Aliamphritea hakodatensis: one gene and its partner. The protein of the gene in region 1 interacts with the protein of each later gene in a pairwise test. Links are inferred from orthologs where the notes say so. Each region holds a gene or a part of one and is shown in the gene's direction. Other genes may lie near its edges.

Region 1 (8,601 bases):
TGAGGTGTTACTGAAGCTGAAGGATCAGTTTGGTGGTGATGCTGTGTCTGTTTGTTATTAAATCGCCGCTAAGTGACGCCTGATACTGGTTCTTAATTCCATGTACGGGTACACTTAGCAGAATTTTTTTCCGTTACCGGGACACGCCCGGCAGCGATATAGAAACAAACGGAATACGTTACGCATGAATCCCAATTATCTGGATTTTGAACAGCCAATTGCTGACCTTGAAGCGAAGATCGAAGAGTTGCGTCTGGTTGGTAATGACAACGAACTGAATATTGAAGAAGAGATCAGCAAGTTGCAGGCAAAAAGCAGCAGCCTGACTGAGTCTTTATTTTCTGACCTGAGTGAGTGGCAGGTTTCGCAGCTGGCGCGGCATCCTCAGCGTCCGTATACGCTTGATTATGTTAAGCACATCTTTGATGACTTTGAAGAGCTGCACGGTGACCGTCACTATGCAGATGATCAGGCGCTGGTCGGTGGTATTGCCCGTCTGGAAGGGCGCCCTGTTATGCTGGTCGGTCATCAGAAAGGCCGTGAGGTTAAAGAAAAAGTACGCCGTAATTTCGGTATGCCACGTCCGGAAGGGTATCGTAAGGCCCTGCGTCTGATGGAAATGGCAGAACGTTTCAATATGCCGGTACTGACCTTCATTGATACACCGGGTGCGTATCCGGGGATCGGTGCAGAAGAGCGTGGTCAGAGTGAAGCGATTGCTTACAACCTTGCGGTTATGTCCCGTCTGAAAACGCCTATTATTTCTACCGTTATCGGTGAAGGCGGTTCCGGTGGCGCACTGGCGATCGGTGTCTGTGATGAGTTGCTGATGCTGCGTTATTCCACTTATTCAGTTATTTCGCCGGAAGGCTGTGCATCAATCCTGTGGAAGAGTGCGGAACGTGCTCCGGATGCTGCTAAAGCAATGGGCCTGACATCTGACCGTCTGTCTGAACTGGGGCTGGTTGATCAGATCGTTGATGAGCCTCTGGGCGGTGCGCACCGTGATCACGGTCTGATGGCTGCTAACCTGAAGAAACACCTGATGGAAACGCTGGCCCGTCATGATGAATTCAACACCGAAGAGCTATTGGAGCGTCGTTATCAGCGCCTGATGTCTTACGGTATTGATCAGTAAGCTCTGTCTGCTATAAAAAAACCGTCGGTATCCCCGGCGGTTTTTTTGTTTCAGGTTACAATTACCAGCAACACAGACAGAGACCTGTATATGGGCAAGATGACCGGCGATACCTTCATGCAACGCTTTGAGCAGCAACTGGCACATCAGTCCGGTATTCATCACTGGATCATTGCCCTCAGTGGCGGTCTGGATTCAATGGTGTTGCTGGAGCTTGCCAGCCGCTGTTTGCCCGCGGAGCAGTTAACGGTATTGCATATTAACCATCAGCTCCAGCGGGAAGCCGGTGAGTGGCAGCTCTTTTGTGCCCGTCAGGCTGAACTGCGTGGGCTGGCGTTTCATGCTGAAAGGGTGTGTTTGCAACCGGGCAGTGTTGAAACGGCTGCCAGAAATGCCCGCTATGAGGTATTTGAGCAGGTGTCGTCCCGGAATACCTGTGTATTGCTGGCGCATCACCGTGATGATCAGGCTGAAACGCTGCTGTTCCGTTTATTCCGGGGCGCAGGGGTGCGGGGGATGGCTGCAATGCCGCGGCAACGTGCGCTTGGTGAAGGCCTGTTATTCAGGCCGCTGCTGGATATCAGCCGCAATGAATTGGCAGAGTGGGCGCAGGAAGAAGGTTTGTGCTGGGTAGAAGATCCCAGTAACAGGGATCTTCAGTATGACCGAAATTTTCTGCGCCAGCAGGTGTTGCCTCTGCTGGCCGGGCGCTGGTCCGGAGTCAGTGCGCGCCTTCAGACAGCGGCCGGTCATCTGGCAGATGCCGAAGCGCTGCTGGAAGAATTTGCTCAGTCGGATCTTCAGAATTGCTTAGCCGAAAACAGCTTGCAGGTTGATAAGCTGCAGTTGTTGTCGGAGCGGCGTCAGGCAAATCTGTTACGTTACTGGTGCCGGTGCGCAGGCGTTCAGCTCACTGCCGCACAGCTGGACAGTCTCAGAACGTTAATGACTGTGGCCGGCGACCGGCAGCCGGAACTGATACTGGGTGACCGGATTATCCGCCGCTACCGCAACCGTTTATTTATCGAAGCGATGATGAGCTGTCCGCCATGGAGTGCTCTGCTGGTGGATGTGTTGGCGGCACCTGAGCGGTATCCGGGTGGTCGTCTGCTGTTAAAGACTGAATCGGCCGCCAGTCCGGACCTGTGGCTGGCCGGAGTGTCAGTTCGCAATCGTCGGGAGGGCGACAGGTGTCATCCGTCAGGCCGGCCGGGGAAGTCGTTAAAGCATTTGTTTCAGGAAGCCGGTGTGCCGCCGTGGCAGCGGGATCACTGGCCGGTGTGTGTCCGTGGGGACGAAATTGTAGCGGTCCCGGGAATCTGTATCTGTCAGAGCTGGTGTGAAGCTGAAAATAAGCCGCCTTTCTGGCTAGATTGGCAGCCCGCTGCATTGTTTGCCGGCAGTGATTCTGGTACCCTGTAGCCCCATCTTATGTTGCTGTTTTAATCAGACTGCTAGCCACTCATTAATACCTGTTCCGGCCGGTATTTTTTATTGCGTGAAAAAAATATTCCTTAACGGAATGGCTGATTAAACAGCGTTATCCAAGTTTACGACCATATACAGGTTCCACATGACGCGTTATATCTTCGTCACTGGCGGTGTTGTTTCTTCGTTGGGGAAAGGCATCGCATCCGCTTCACTGGCTGCAATTCTTGAAGCGCGGGGGCTTAAAGTCACCATGCTTAAGCTGGACCCTTATATTAACGTCGATCCGGGCACGATGAGCCCGATTCAGCACGGTGAAGTCTTTGTCACCGAAGATGGCGCTGAGACGGATCTGGATCTGGGCCACTATGAGCGTTTTATCCGCACCACTATGGGTAAGCGTAATAACTTTACCGCCGGCCGGGTGTATCAGCACGTACTGCGTAAAGAGCGCCGTGGTGATTATCTGGGCGGTACTGTTCAGGTTATTCCGCATATCACTGATGAAATTAAGCGCCGTGTGATTGACGGGGCCGGTGATGCCGATATTGCATTGGTGGAAATCGGTGGCACGGTTGGTGATATCGAATCACTGCCGTTCATGGAAGCGGTGCGTCAGTTAAAGGTTGAACTGGGCTTTAATCGCGCAATGTTCATGCACCTGACACTGGTGCCTTACATTGCGACTGCCGGTGAAATTAAGACTAAGCCTTCGCAGCACTCGGTTAAAGAACTGCGCTCAATCGGCATTCAGCCAGATATTCTGGTATGCCGTTCTGATTTTGCTATTCCTGCCAGTTCCCGCCGTAAGCTGTCTCTGTTTACCAACGTTGAAGAGCGTGCAGTGATTTCTCTGCCGGATGCTGATTCCATCTATAAGATCCCGCGTTTGCTGAGCGAACAGCGCCTGGATCAGATCGTTATCGAGCGCTTTAACCTGGATTGCCCGGCTGCTGACCTGAGCGAATGGGACCGTGTAGCTGATGCCAAGCTGAACCCGCACCGTGAAGTGACCATTGCGATGGTGGGTAAGTACATGGAGTTGCTGGATGCCTACAAGTCGCTGATTGAAGCGATTTCCCATGCGGGTATCGAGCTGCGTACCAAGGTAAACATTAAGTATATCGATTCTGAGCAGGTTGAGCGTGATGGCGTTGACCTGTTGTCGGACGTATCTGCAATCCTGGTACCGGGTGGCTTCGGTGAGCGCGGTGTGGAAGGTAAGATCGCTGCGGTTAAGTATGCCCGTGAGAACAAGGTGCCATACCTGGGTATCTGTCTGGGTATGCAGGTAGCTGTGATTGAATATGCACGCCATGTTGCCGGTATTGAAGATGCCAGCAGTACAGAATTTGATGCGGATGCGAAGAACCCGCTGATCGGTCTGATTACCGAGTGGATGACTGAAGAAGGTGTCACTGAATTACGGGGTAATGCCGATGACCTGGGCGGTACGATGCGTCTGGGTGCGCAGGTTTGTCACCTGAAAGACGGTACTACATCTGCCGCTGCATACGGTGCGACAGAAATTAAAGAACGTCACCGTCACCGTTATGAAGTGAACAACAACTACGTTGCGCAGCTGGAAGAGGCTGGCCTGGTCATTGCCGGCCGTTCTGTTGACGGCGAGCTTGTTGAAGTTGTGGAAGTGCCGGATCATCCATGGTTTGTCGCTTGTCAGTTCCACCCTGAATTTACATCGACTCCGCGTGACGGCCATGGCCTGTTCCGTGGGTTTATCGAAGCTGCCTTAATCCAGGCAGATCTGGAAAAGTAATATCTAAGTAATATTGGAGTTCTATTAATGGCAACAATTGCTGATATCAAAGCTCGCGAAGTGCTTGATTCCCGTGGTAACCCAACCGTTGAAGCGGATGTGATTCTAAGCACTGGCCAGCAGGCATCTGCCTGTGCGCCTTCCGGTGCCTCTACAGGCTCACGTGAAGCGCTGGAACTGCGTGACGGCGATAAATCACGTTACCTGGGTAAAGGTGTTCTGAAAGCGGTTGCTGCTATTAACGGTGAAATCCGTGACAGTCTGGTTGGCATGGACGTTGCTGATCAGCGTGCGCTGGACAACAAAATGCTGGCGCTGGATGGCACTGAAAACAAAGCCAACCTGGGTGCAAATGCTATTCTGGCTGTGTCGCTTGCAGCAGCTAAAGCCGCCGCGATCAGCAAAGGCGTTGAGCTGTATGAGCACATTGCTGACCTGAACGGCACTGCCGGCCAGTTCTCTATGCCTGTGCCAATGATGAACATCCTGAACGGTGGTGAGCACGCGGATAATAATGTTGATATCCAGGAGTTCATGGTTCAGCCGGTTGCAACGGATAACTTTGCTGATGCACTGCGTTGCGGCGCAGAGATCTTCCATGCGCTGAAGGCGGTTCTGAAGGCTAAAGGTCTGAGTACTGCTGTGGGTGACGAAGGTGGTTTTGCGCCTAACCTGGGCTCTAACGAAGAAGCGCTGGTTGTGATCCGTGATGCGGTTGCCAATGCCGGTTATGAGCTGGGTAAAGACGTTACTCTGGCGCTGGACTGTGCAGCATCTGAATTCTACAAAGACGGTAAGTACGATCTGTCTGGCGAAGGCAAGGTATTTGATTCCGAAGGTTTCGGTGACTACCTGGCTAACCTGACTGAGAACTACCCGATTGTTTCTATCGAAGACGGTCTGGATGAGTCTGACTGGGATGGCTGGGCAAGCCTGACCCGTAAGATCGGTGAAAAAGTACAGCTGGTTGGCGATGACCTGTTTGTTACCAACACCAAGATCCTGTCCCGTGGTATTGAAGAGAACATCGGTAACTCTATCCTGATCAAGTTCAACCAGATCGGTTCACTGTCTGAAACGCTGGATGCCATTACAATGGCTAAAGATGCCGGTTTCACCGTGGTTATCTCTCACCGTTCCGGTGAAACTGAAGATACCACCATTGCGGACCTGGCGGTGGGTACTGCTGCAGGACAGATCAAGACCGGTTCTCTGTGCCGTTCTGACCGTGTTGCTAAGTACAACCGCTTACTGCGGATTGCTGATCAGTTAGGTGATAAAGCTGTTTATAATGGTCTGAAAGAGATCAAAGGCCAGGCCTAATTACTGGCTAAATACTGAATATAAGGGGGCGGAAGCCCCCTTTTTTAACTGGAGACCGGTGTCGGTATTCTATGTTTCGCTGGTTTGTTTGGATATTGATCATTGCTGTGGCAGCTCTGCAGTATCGTCTCTGGTTTGGCGAGGCGAACCTGCGTGAAGTGTGGGCGTTACAGGATAAAATCCAGAGCCAGCAGGCTGAGAATGATTTGCTTGTTGAACGCAATCATCGTTTGCAGGCAGAAGTTAAGGACCTGAAAAAGGGACTGGCGGCCCTTGAAGAACGTGCCCGTAATGACCTGGGTATGGTGCGCGAAGACGAGACCTTCTTTCAGTTAATTCCCGGAAAACCTCCCGTATCTGATGATACTCCCTGATTGCTCTATTAGCTGGATATTTTCATGACCACAGCATTTCCCACTGAACTTAATTATGTCTATGGCGAGCCCGGCGCGACTGCCATGATCCGCCAGCAACCGGATGATTTTCAGGTGACTGAAAATCTGGCATTTGAGCCGGAAGGCAGCGGTGATCATGTGTATCTGTATATCCGCAAAACCGGTGAAAACACCGACTGGGTTGCCCGGCAACTGGCACACTTTTGTCAGGTCAGTCCCCGGGAAGTCGGCTATGCCGGAAAAAAAGACCGTCATGCGGTGACTGAACAGTGGTTCAGCGTACATCTGCCGGGTCGCGCCCCGCTGACATGGTCGTTATTTGAACGGGATACGATTCAGGTATTAAAGGCGACTAAACATGGGCGTAAATTGCGTCTGGGGAGTTTAACCGGAAACCGTTTTGCAATTCGTTTGCGTAATGTTACCGATGTGGCTGATGTTATGCGCCGTTGTGAGCTGGTCCGTCAGGGGGTTCCCAATTATTTTGGTGAGCAGCGGTTCGGCCATCATGGGGGGAATCTGGTGAAGGGCGCTGCGCTGATTAAAGGCGAATATAAAGAACGGCAGAAGCATAAAAAGGGCATGTATATTTCTGCGGTGCGTTCTTTTCTGTTTAATCAGGTAGTGTCAGCACGGTATGCCGGAGAAACCGGACCCATGGCCGGCGACGTACTGATGCACCAGGGCAGCCAAAGCTGTTTTGTGTATGACGCTGAAGATGAGACCATCGCAGAACGTTTAAATAATCTGGACATTCATCTGACCGCGCCAATGTGGGGGCGCGGGCGTTCTATCTGCACCGGTCAGGCCTTTGAATGGGAAACCGCACAGCTCGAAGGTTACGAAGAGCTGCAGACGGGCCTGGAAAAACTGGGACTGAATCAGGAGCGCCGTGCCCTGCGTTTATTGCCTCAGGGGCTCAGTGTGGTTCAGGAAGCCGATGACCAGTTGCTACTGAGTTTTGATCTGACTGTCGGTTCTTTTGCCACCAGTGTCCTGCGGGAAATCTGTCAGGTAGAAAACGCTCAGCGTGGAGAATTTTAATGCGAATCTTGTTATCAAATGATGACGGTGTGTACGCACCGGGGTTAGAAACGCTGGCGACAACGCTGTCCGAAAACTTCAGTGTTGATGTTGTTGCCCCGGACCGCAACCGCAGCGGTGCCAGTAATGCGCTGACGCTGGATCGCCCTTTGGAAGCGCATCAGCATCATAACGGCTTTTACAGCCTGAATGGCACGCCAACTGACTGTGTCCATCTGGGCATTTCCGGAGTGCTGTGTGAAAAGCCTGATATTGTGATTTCAGGCATCAATGCGGGGGCTAATCTGGGAGATGATGTTATCTACTCAGGCACCGTTGCAGCAGCCATCGAAGGCCGGTATCTGAAGCTACCGCCAATCGCTGTCTCTATGCTGGGCAGTCATCCTGATAACTATCAGACAGCAGCGGTTATTATTCAGCAGCTGCTGGTGGATGTCCGGCGCTTGAATCTGGCCCCCCGTACAGTATTAAATATTAATGTACCGGACCGTCCTTTAGCGGACATTAAAGGTATGCAGCTGGTCAGACTGGGCCACCGGGTACTGGCAGATACACCGGTTGAATCAATTGATCCCCGTGGTGCTAAACGTTACTGGATTGCAGGTGCGGGCGCTGCAGCTGACTGCGGCCCCGGAACCGATTTTTATGCTGTTCAGGAAGGTTATGTGGCAATTACTCCGCTCAATGTGGATATGACACAATACTCAGGGATGGATAATTTAAGCCAGTGGCTGGAAAACCTGAGTGACTGATTGCTGTCAGAGAATTAAGTGTTTAAGGAGTTGTTGTGAATAAATTACAGTTGCAGGGGATTGGTATGACCTCGCAACGCACCCGCAGCCGTTTAGTGCAGCGGTTGCAGGATCAGGGTATTACTGATCCGCAGGTGCTGGATGTGATGGCGAGCACTCCGCGACATATTTTTATCGATGAGGCGTTGTCACACCGGGCTTATGAAGACACTGCCCTGCCGATCGGGTTTAACCAGACAATTTCGCAGCCTTACATCGTCGCTAAAATGACAGAACTCCTGTTAGCTGAAGGCCCGATGAAGAAAGTACTTGAGGTCGGAACAGGGTCGGGTTATCAGACCACCGTGCTGGCGCAGTTAACCGATCAGGTATACAGCGTTGAACGGATCCGTCCGTTACAGGAAAAAGCCCGCAAACGTTTACAGCTGTTGTCTTTACGTAATGTCCATTTACGGCACACAGATGGCGGAATGGGCTGGGCTGACCGGGGGCCTTTTGAAGGTATTCTGGTTACCGCGGCACCTGAGCAGGTACCGCCTGAATTACTTCAGCAGCTGGCAATTGGCGGTCGTCTGGTGATTCCGGTTGGTGGACGACAGCAGGAACTGAAGCTGGTTGTGCGCCAGTCTGAAACGGAATTTACCACTGAAGTACTTGAAGCGGTTAAATTTGTTCCTTTGTTAAGTGGTACAGTACGATAGAGTATAAAGTTCATACGCTTAGCGTGTATTAGCAGTAGTGGGA
Region 2 (8,795 bases), 620 kb from region 1 along the record:
GATTTATTGCTGACTCAGGGAGCCGGCGATATCACCGCACTGGCGCACCGGTTAGCGTCACTTGATCTGAGCACCGCACAGGAGAGCTGATATGGCTGAATATCGTATTGATGCGCAGTTACAGGACCGTTTTGGCCGGGTTGCTGTAATTTATGGCGGGAATTCGGCAGAACGTTCGGTGTCCCTGAAGAGCGGTGCAGAAGTGCTGCAAGCCTTGCAGAATGCCGGTGTGAATGCGTTCGGTCTTGATTTATGCGGTGACGGTGAAAACCTGGTTGATGGTTTATCGCCGGTGCAGCAGTTAATGGATGCCGGTTTCGACCGGGCATTTCTGATCCTGCACGGCCGCGGCGGTGAAGATGGCACTTTACAGGGACTGCTGGAAATTATGGGCAAACCCTATACCGGCAGCGGTGTGATGGCATCCTCACTGGGGATGGATAAGGTCAAGTGTAAGCAAATATGGCAGGGGGCGGGCATGCCCACGCCTGCTTATGAATTGCTGACGGCTGACAGCGATTTCACCGCCGTTGCAGAACGGCTTGGTTTTCCGGTCATTGTTAAACCGGCTCATGAAGGTTCCAGTATCGGTATGAGTAAGGTCGCGGACATTGCCGGGCTGGAAGCCGCGTACGCTGAGGCGGTTAAATATGACCGGGCAGTGCTGGCTGAACAGTGGATTGAAGGGCCTGAGTTTACGGTCACTGTAATTAACGGTGAGGCATTGCCCGTTATCCGGCTGGAAACCCCGAATGATTTTTATGACTTTGAAGCTAAGTACCAGTCGGATGACACACAGTATCATTTTGATAACGAGCTGAGTGATGCTGAAGTAACTGAACTTCAGTCACTGGCCGTGAATGCTTTCAATATGGTGGGCTGTAAAGACTGGGGCCGGGTTGATGTGATGCAGTTACCCGGCGTTGGGTTTCAGTTGCTGGAAGTGAATACGCTGCCGGGAATGACTGATCATAGTCTGGTGCCGATGGCGGGCCGGAAAGCCGGTATCAGTTTTGAAGCGCTGGTGGTTAAGATTTTACGGGGAACGTTGTAAGTATGACGGCTGCAGAGCATCAGGATATCGCCAGCCCGGCGCCCAGAGGGGCATCGCGCACCCGGGCTAAAGCTGAGCCTGAATCTGTGGTCGCTGAAAAGCATACCTGGCGGTTATCAGTGTCCTGGCAAACTGACTGGTGGTTAAAGCCCGTCATTCTGCTGACCGCGGTGCTGGTGTTTGCTGCGCTGGCCGGCAGCGTTACCGAAAAGTTGTATATCTGGCTTGATCAGCCGGTTACCCATCTGACCGTTAAAGGGCAGACGCGTTTTCTGGATAAGACGGATCTGGCGAATAAAAGCCTGGCGGCGGTAAATGGCGGCCTGATGTCGGCGGATATCAACCGGGTTAAAGCTGAAGCGCAGGCACATCCCTGGGTGTATCAGGTGAATGTGGAGCGTCAGTGGCCAGCAAGTCTGGTGCTTGAAGTAAAGGAAGAGGTTCCGGTGGCGCGCTGGGGAGGCAATGGCCTGCTGAACCATGAAGGGGATATTTTCTGGCCGGAAGGTTCTGCTACGTATCAGCAGTTACCTTTGCTTGAGGGGCCTTCCAGTAATACCGGGCAAATGATGGCACAGTATTACGAACTGAGTCAGCGCTTACGGCATTTATCGTTACAGGTCGATTCTTTACAGATGGAAGCACGGGGGGCCTGGTCCCTGAAACTGAAAAACGGTGTGACTCTGGTACTCGGCCGTGAAGATTTAGTCGGCAGGCTGGAGCGGTTTGTCAGCCTGTATCAGTTGAGATTAAAAGATGATGTTGAGGCTGGTCGGATCGACCGGATCGACGTTCGCTATGAAAATGGTGTGGCAGTCAAATGGCGGCCACAGCCGGAAAACGCTGCTGATTTAGGTTAAGGCAGATTAGAGACAAGTGGGTAGGTAGTTCGTGAATGAGCCTGGAAATAATATGATTGTCGCCCTGGATATCGGTACCTCCAAGGTGGTCTGTCTGGTTGCAGAAATCAGTCCTGATGGAGGGATTGATATTGTTGGTATTGGCTCGCATGTATCCCGCGGTCTGAAACGCGGTGTGGTTGTAAATATCGAGTCAACCGTGCAGTCCATTCAGCGTGCAGTTGAAGAAGCTGAGTTAATGGCTGGCTGTAAAATTCACTCGGTTACAGTGGGTGTTGCGGGTAGCCATATTAAGAGTATGAACTCCCATGGCATCGTTGCTGTACGTGACCGGGAAGTGATGGATTATGACCTTGAGCGGGTGTTGGATGCTGCTCAGGCCGTGGCGATTCCTGCTGATGAAAAAATTATCCATATCCTGCCTCAGGAGTATGTGATTGATAATCAGGAAGGCATCCGTGAGCCGCTGGGCATGTCAGGGGTGCGTCTGGAAGCTAAGGTTCATCTGGTAACCGGTGCTGTGAATGCGGTACAGAATATTGAGAAGTGTGTCCAGCGCTGCGGCCTGGAAGTAGATAACAGTGTGCTGGAGCAACTGGCTTCCAGCTATTCGGTTCTCACTGAAGATGAGAAAGAACTCGGTGTCTGCATGGTGGATATGGGGGGCGGTACGACGGATATTGCCGTATTTACAGCCGGTGCTATCCGCCATACCGCGGTTATTCCGATTGCCGGTGATCAGGTGACCAATGATATAGCCATGGCGTTACGGACGCCGACACAGCATGCTGAAGATGTCAAAAAGAAGTATGCCTGCTGTCTGGCGCAGTTAACCGGTCCGGAAGAAATGATCAAGGTTGCCAGTGTCGGAGACCGTCCGGCCCGGGATTTATCCCGTCAGGCACTTGCTGAAGTGGTTGAACCCCGTTACGACGAGTTGTTTACCCTGATTCAGGCAGAACTGCGCCGCAGTGGATTTGAAGACATGATTGCTGCCGGCATTGTGCTTACCGGCGGCACTGCCAAGATGGAAGGTGCTGTTGAACTGGCTGAGGAAGTGTTCCATATGCCGGTGCGTTTAGCATTGCCTAAAGGTGTCCGGGGTATGGAAGATATTCTTGCCAGCCCGATTTACGCCACCGGTATCGGGCTGTTACAGCATGCCCGGCGGGAGTTGCCTGCAGGTGGTGCGGAACGCAGTTTTAAAGCAGAGCATCCTGTTGGCGAACCCCGGGAGCCGGCAGAGCCGCTGCTAAGCAGAATGAAAGCATGGTTTGCCAGAAATTTTTAAGTGTTTGTCCGGTAGTGACAGGCGCTGCCCCGTAGGGGCAAAACGAAATTATAAGATATAAAGAGTTTACAGAAGCCGGTGTGGGTCAGGCACTGAATCTGGAGGAAAGGGATATGTTTGAATTAGTAAATGATCTCGCGCAGAACGCGGTGATTAAAGTAGTAGGCGTTGGTGGCGGTGGCGGCAACGCGGTTCAGCATATGGTATCAACAGATGTTGAAGGGGTTGATTTCATTTGTGCGAATACCGATGCACAGGCTCTGGACCGTATGCAGGCGAAAACCCTGTTACAGATCGGCGGGCAGATGACCAAAGGTCTGGGAGCCGGTGCAGATCCGAATATTGGCCGTAAAGCGGCCGTTGATGACCGTGAAAAAATTGCTGAGATGCTACACGGTGCTGATATGGTTTTCATTACTGCAGGGATGGGAGGCGGTACCGGTACAGGGGCCGCGCCGATTGTTGCAGAAGTGGCAAAAGAGCTGGGTATTCTGACCGTTGCCGTGGTCACCAAGCCGTTCCCGTTTGAAGGTAAGAAGCGGGTTCAGTACGCCGAAGACGGTATCCGTGAATTACGGGAGAATGTTGATTCACTGATCATCGTCCCGAATGAGAAACTGATGCAGGCTCTGGGTCGCCAGTGTACACTGATCAATGCTTTTAATGCGGCCAATGATGTGCTCAAAGGCGCGGTGCAGGGGATTGCCGATCTGATTATCCGTCCGGGGATGATCAACGTTGACTTTGCGGACGTACGTACTGTGATGTCTGAAATGGGTACGGCCATGATGGGGTCCGGTACTGCCCGTGGTGAAAATCGTGGTACTGAAGCGGCCAGTGCGGCGATCAGCAGCCCGCTGCTGGAAGATATCGACCTGCACGGTGCACGGGGTATCCTGGTGAATATTACAGCCGGGCCTGATCTGGGGTTAGGTGAGTTTTCAGAAGTCGGTCAGGTGGTTGAAGAGATAGCTTCTGAGCAGGCTACCGTCGTAATTGGTACGGTAATCGATCCGACCCTTGAGGATGAAATCAAGGTTACGGTGGTTGCTACCGGCATTGATGGTGGCGCTGCTGTGGAAGAAACTGTGAAGGTTGTCAGCCAGAACCGTAAGCCGGATGGCAGCCTTGATCTGAAGCAGCTGGAAATGCCTGCAGTACTGCGCCGTAAGGGCGAAGATCTGCGGGCAGAAAATAATTTAGAGACCGCGGAACTATCCGCGCCAGCTGTGTCCAAAGAAAGTGATGGAGAGACCGATAGCGAATATCTTGATATTCCTACGTTTTTACGCCGTCAGGCAGATTAAACAGACAGTTCTGAACTGCAGATTTGATCAGGATTGAAGGCGAAAAATGCGCTGTAACCGGGATTGCTGTAATGCAGCAAGTTTTGTTACAATGTCGGGTTAATATGCGACTCAAAATTTGGCAGAGAATATGATCGGACAACGCACGCTAAGAAACAGTATTAAAGCTACCGGAGTGGGGCTGCACACAGGACAGAAAGTTTACCTGACGCTGAAGCCTGCGCCGGTTAATACGGGCATTGTGTTTCGTCGGGTTGATATCGAACCTGCAGTAGAAATTCAGGCCAGTGCCAATAACGTAGGCGATACTACCCTGTCTACCAATTTGCAGAAGGGTGACGTACGTGTTTCTACGGTCGAGCATCTGTTGTCTGCGATGGCGGGTCTGGGGATTGATAATGCCTATGTTGAGCTGAGCGCTGAAGAAGTGCCGATTATGGATGGCAGCGCTGCGCCGTTCGTCTTCCTGATTCAGTCTGCGGGTATTGAAGAGCAGAGCGAGCCAAAACAGTTTATCCGTATTAAGCAGGAAGTGTCTGTTTCTATGGATGACAAAGTCGCAACCTTTAAACCGTTTGATGGCTTCAAAGTCGGGTTTACCATTGATTTTGATCATCCTGCGTTTGCCGGTCGCAATATGGAAGCCAGCCTGGATTTCTCAAGCACATCTTTTGTTAAAGAAGTAAGTCGCGCACGAACTTTTGGTTTCATGCGTGATATTGAGTACCTGCGTGCACAGAACCTTGCGTTGGGTGGCAGCATGGATAATGCGATTGTTGTGGATGATTACCGCATCCTTAACGAAGATGGCCTGCGATATGATGATGAGTTCGTGAAGCACAAAGTGCTTGATGCGGTAGGTGATCTGTACCTGCTGGGTAAGAGTCTGATTGGTGAATTCCATGGCTTTAAGTCCGGGCACTATTTAAACAACCTGCTGTTACGTAAGTTGCTGGAAAATGAAGAAGCCTGGGAAGTGGTAACTTTTGAAGATCAGGACTCAGCTGTACCAATTTCATACCTGAAACCTATTCTGGCATAAGGTAAAATTGCCTGCGGGCAGTGCAAAATATTGATTAAAACCGGGTTTAGGCCCGGTTTTTTTATGTCTTTGAAAATATTCGCGGTTGAGATTCAACTTATTGCCCCAATAGAGGTAGAATGCTTGGCCAATAATAGTTTAGAACAGCGGCATGGATTTCAGCCGCTCACGTGTCTCAAGGGTTAAAAGTCACATTATGCTCACCTCGATGTTAAAGAAAGTTTTTGGTAGTAAGAATGATCGTGAACTCAAGCGGATGGGAAAGATCGTTAAACAGATCAATGCCCTTGAAGCTAACCTTGAGTCTCTCAGTGATGAACAGCTGAAACTGAAGACTGAAGAATTCAAACAAAGACTGTCCGACGGACAGTCACTGGAACAGATCTTGCCGGAAGCCTTTGCGACCGTCCGCGAAGCGTCCAAGCGAGTGATGGGAATGCGTCACTTTGACGTGCAGTTTATCGGTGGTATCACCCTGCACGAAGGCAAGGTTGCAGAGATGCGTACCGGTGAAGGTAAAACACTGGTTGCAACAGCACCTGTTTATCTGCGAGCCCTGACCGGTAAAGGCGTTCATGTTGTCACGGTGAACGATTACCTGGCCAGCCGGGATGCCGAGTGGATGCGTCCGCTGTATGAAGCGCTGGGCTTAAGTGTCGGTGTGATTCTTTCCGGACAGGATCCTGAAAGTAAGCGTGCTGCCTATCAGTCGGATATTACCTATGGCACGAACAACGAGTTTGGTTTCGACTACCTGCGCGACAACATGGCGTTCAGCGTTGAAGAAAAAGTGCAGCGGGACTTTCATTACGCCGTAGTGGATGAAGTTGACTCCATTCTTATCGATGAAGCCCGTACGCCTCTGATCATTTCCGGCCCGGCTGAAGACAGTTCTGAGCTTTACCGCCAGATGAATACGCTGATCCCGGGCTTACGCCGTTTTGAAGGTGAGATTGATCCGAAGAGCGAAGAAGAAGTTGATGGCGATTTTGCGGTTGATGAGAAGAACAAGAGTGTTGAGCTGACTGAGCAGGGCCATCAGAAGATCGAAGAGGTTCTGGTTGAAAAAGGCATTCTGGGCGAAGGTGAGAGCCTGTACGCACCTCATAACCTGAGTCTGTTGCACCACGTGCTGGCGGCGCTTCGCGCGCATAATCTGTTCCAGCGGGATATTGATTACATTGTTCAGGACGGCCAGGTGGTCATCGTTGATGAGCATACCGGCCGGATCATGCCGGGCCGTCGCTGGTCTGAAGGTTTGCATCAGGCGGTTGAGGCGAAAGAAGGCGTACACATCAATCAGGAAAGCCAGACCCTGGCTTCCACGACCTTCCAGAACTACTTCCGTTTGTATGAAACGCTGGCCGGTATGACCGGTACAGCGGATACTGAAGCATTCGAGTTACGTCAGATTTATGCGCTAGATGTGGTAGTTATTCCGACGAACGTGTCGGTTGCACGAATTGATTATAACGATCTGGTGTTCCTGACGGTGGCTGAAAAGTACGAAGCCATTGTTAAGGAAATTGAAGAGTGTGTGAAACAGGAACGTCCGGTACTGGTTGGTACGGCGTCTGTTGAATCTTCAGAACTGATTTCTGCCTTCCTGACCAAGAAGAATGTTCCGCATAATGTCCTGAACGCTAAGAACCATGGCCGTGAGGCGGGTATCATTGCTGAAGCGGGTCGCCCGGGGGCAATTACCATTGCAACCAACATGGCTGGCCGTGGTACGGATATTGTGTTGGGCGGTAAGCTTGATGCGGCGCTTGCCAAACTTGAAAATCCTTCAGAAGATGAAATTGCTAAGGCAACAGCTGAGTGGCAACAGCGCCATGATGCGGTACTGGAAGCCGGTGGCTTACACATTATCGGTACGGAACGGCATGAATCCCGCCGGATTGATAACCAGTTGCGTGGCCGTGCCGGCCGTCAGGGGGATAACGGTTCTTCCCGTTTCTTCCTGTCACTTGAAGATGATTTGATGCGTATCTTTGCTTCTGAGCGGGTACGTCAGTTCATGCAGGCGCTGGGGATGGAAAAAGGTGAGGCCATTGAACATAAGATGGTTTCCAATGCGATCGAAAAAGCGCAGCGCAAGGTAGAAGGCCGTAACTACGACATCCGTAAACAGTTGCTTGAATATGATGATGTTGCCAATGATCAGCGTCGTGCGGTGTACGAGCAGCGTAATGAGCTGATGGCCAGCAGTGATGTATCTGAAACGGTTACGGCTGTACGCAGTGAAGTGATTAATAAAGGCATTGATACCTTTATTGCACCTCAGAGTCTGGATGAGCAGTGGGATATCCCGGGGCTGGAGAAACATCTTGAAGGTGAGTTTGGTCTGCAGTTGCCGGTGCAGCAGTGGCTGGATACTGATGACTCTCTGCATGAAGAGTCCCTGCGTGCCAAAATCGAACAGCAAATTGTTGAAGACTATCAGGCGAAAGAAGCGATGGTCGGCCTGGATAACATGCGGACCTTTGAGAAGCAGGTTATGCTGCAGGTGCTGGATACTTTATGGAAAGAGCATCTTCAGGCAATGGACCTTCTGCGTCAGGGTATTCATCTGCGAGGCTATGCACAAAAGAACCCGAAGCAGGAATACAAGCGCGAATCCTTTATCCTGTTTGAGCAGCTGCTGGAAAATATCAAGACTGACGTTGTGAAGGTTCTGAGCAATGTTCAGATCCGTCAGCCTGAAGAAATCGAAGCGATGGAACGTCAGCGCCGTGAACAGGCAGAACGTCAGCAGATGGATTTTAAACATGATGCTGAATCTGCAATGGGTAATGGTGTTGAAGGTGAGACTGCCGCAGAACCTGTTGCTGAAACCTTTGTGCGTGATGAGAAAAAGGTTGGCCGTAATGAGGCTTGTCCGTGCGGTTCCGGTAAGAAATATAAACAGTGTCACGGTAAATTAAACTGATGATGCATTTCGAAGCTGCCTGAACCAGGTGGCTTCGGTAAAACATGTTTAACTTAAGAAAGCAGCCTGGCTGCTTTCTTTTGGTTGGAGGATATAAAAATGGCAGTAGGTAACGGTGCAATCCCTGAACTTCATCCGGTTGCGGGTATGCGTGTAGGTACGACTTCAGCAGGTGTAAAAACGCCGGGCCGTCCGGATCTGGTGCTGATGGAACTGGGAGAGCAGGCCACAGTGGCCGGGGTTTTCACCCTTAACCAGTTTTGTGCCGCACCGGTGCGTATCTGTAAGACAAACCTGCAATCAGATAAG

The links.
Region 2: the proteins of ftsB (region 1) and PCI15_RS06590 interact in binary tests that used the Escherichia coli proteins (3 or more experiments, as listed by UniProt). The link is inferred for Aliamphritea hakodatensis from one-to-one orthologs.

The regions. Positions count from the first base shown.
Region 1 is NZ_AP025281.1:824,505-833,105, forward strand. What follows is about bases 4,598-7,388. They hold ftsB (cell division protein FtsB), read left to right. Parts: upstream 4,598-5,737; coding sequence 5,738-6,040; downstream 6,041-7,388. Other genes in these bases: eno (phosphopyruvate hydratase), read left to right, coding at 4,598-5,666; truD (tRNA pseudouridine(13) synthase TruD), read left to right, coding at 6,065-7,105; surE (5'/3'-nucleotidase SurE), read left to right, coding at 7,105-7,388. In the rest of the region: dnaE (DNA polymerase III subunit alpha), read left to right, coding at 1-61; accA (acetyl-CoA carboxylase carboxyl transferase subunit alpha), read left to right, coding at 185-1,138; tRNA lysidine(34) synthetase TilS, read left to right, coding at 1,184-2,560; pyrG (CTP synthase), read left to right, coding at 2,712-4,343; more of eno, read left to right, coding at 4,371-4,597; more of surE, read left to right, coding at 7,389-7,857; PCI15_RS03745 (protein-L-isoaspartate(D-aspartate) O-methyltransferase), read left to right, coding at 7,923-8,558. UniProt on the Escherichia coli protein: Essential cell division protein. May link together the upstream cell division proteins, which are predominantly cytoplasmic, with the downstream cell division proteins, which are predominantly periplasmic.
Region 2 is NZ_AP025281.1:1,444,560-1,453,354, forward strand. The notes cover bases 1-2,985. They hold PCI15_RS06590 (cell division protein FtsQ/DivIB), read left to right. Parts: upstream 1-1,056; coding sequence 1,057-1,914; downstream 1,915-2,985. Other genes in these bases: murC (UDP-N-acetylmuramate--L-alanine ligase), read left to right, coding at 1-90; PCI15_RS06585 (D-alanine--D-alanine ligase), read left to right, coding at 92-1,054; ftsA (cell division protein FtsA), read left to right, coding at 1,967-2,985. In the rest of the region: more of ftsA, read left to right, coding at 2,986-3,205; cell division protein FtsZ, read left to right, coding at 3,319-4,512; lpxC (UDP-3-O-acyl-N-acetylglucosamine deacetylase), read left to right, coding at 4,643-5,554; preprotein translocase subunit SecA, read left to right, coding at 5,751-8,486; bifunctional glutamate N-acetyltransferase/amino-acid acetyltransferase ArgJ, read left to right, coding at 8,586-8,795. UniProt on the Escherichia coli protein: Essential cell division protein. May link together the upstream cell division proteins, which are predominantly cytoplasmic, with the downstream cell division proteins, which are predominantly periplasmic. May control correct divisome assembly.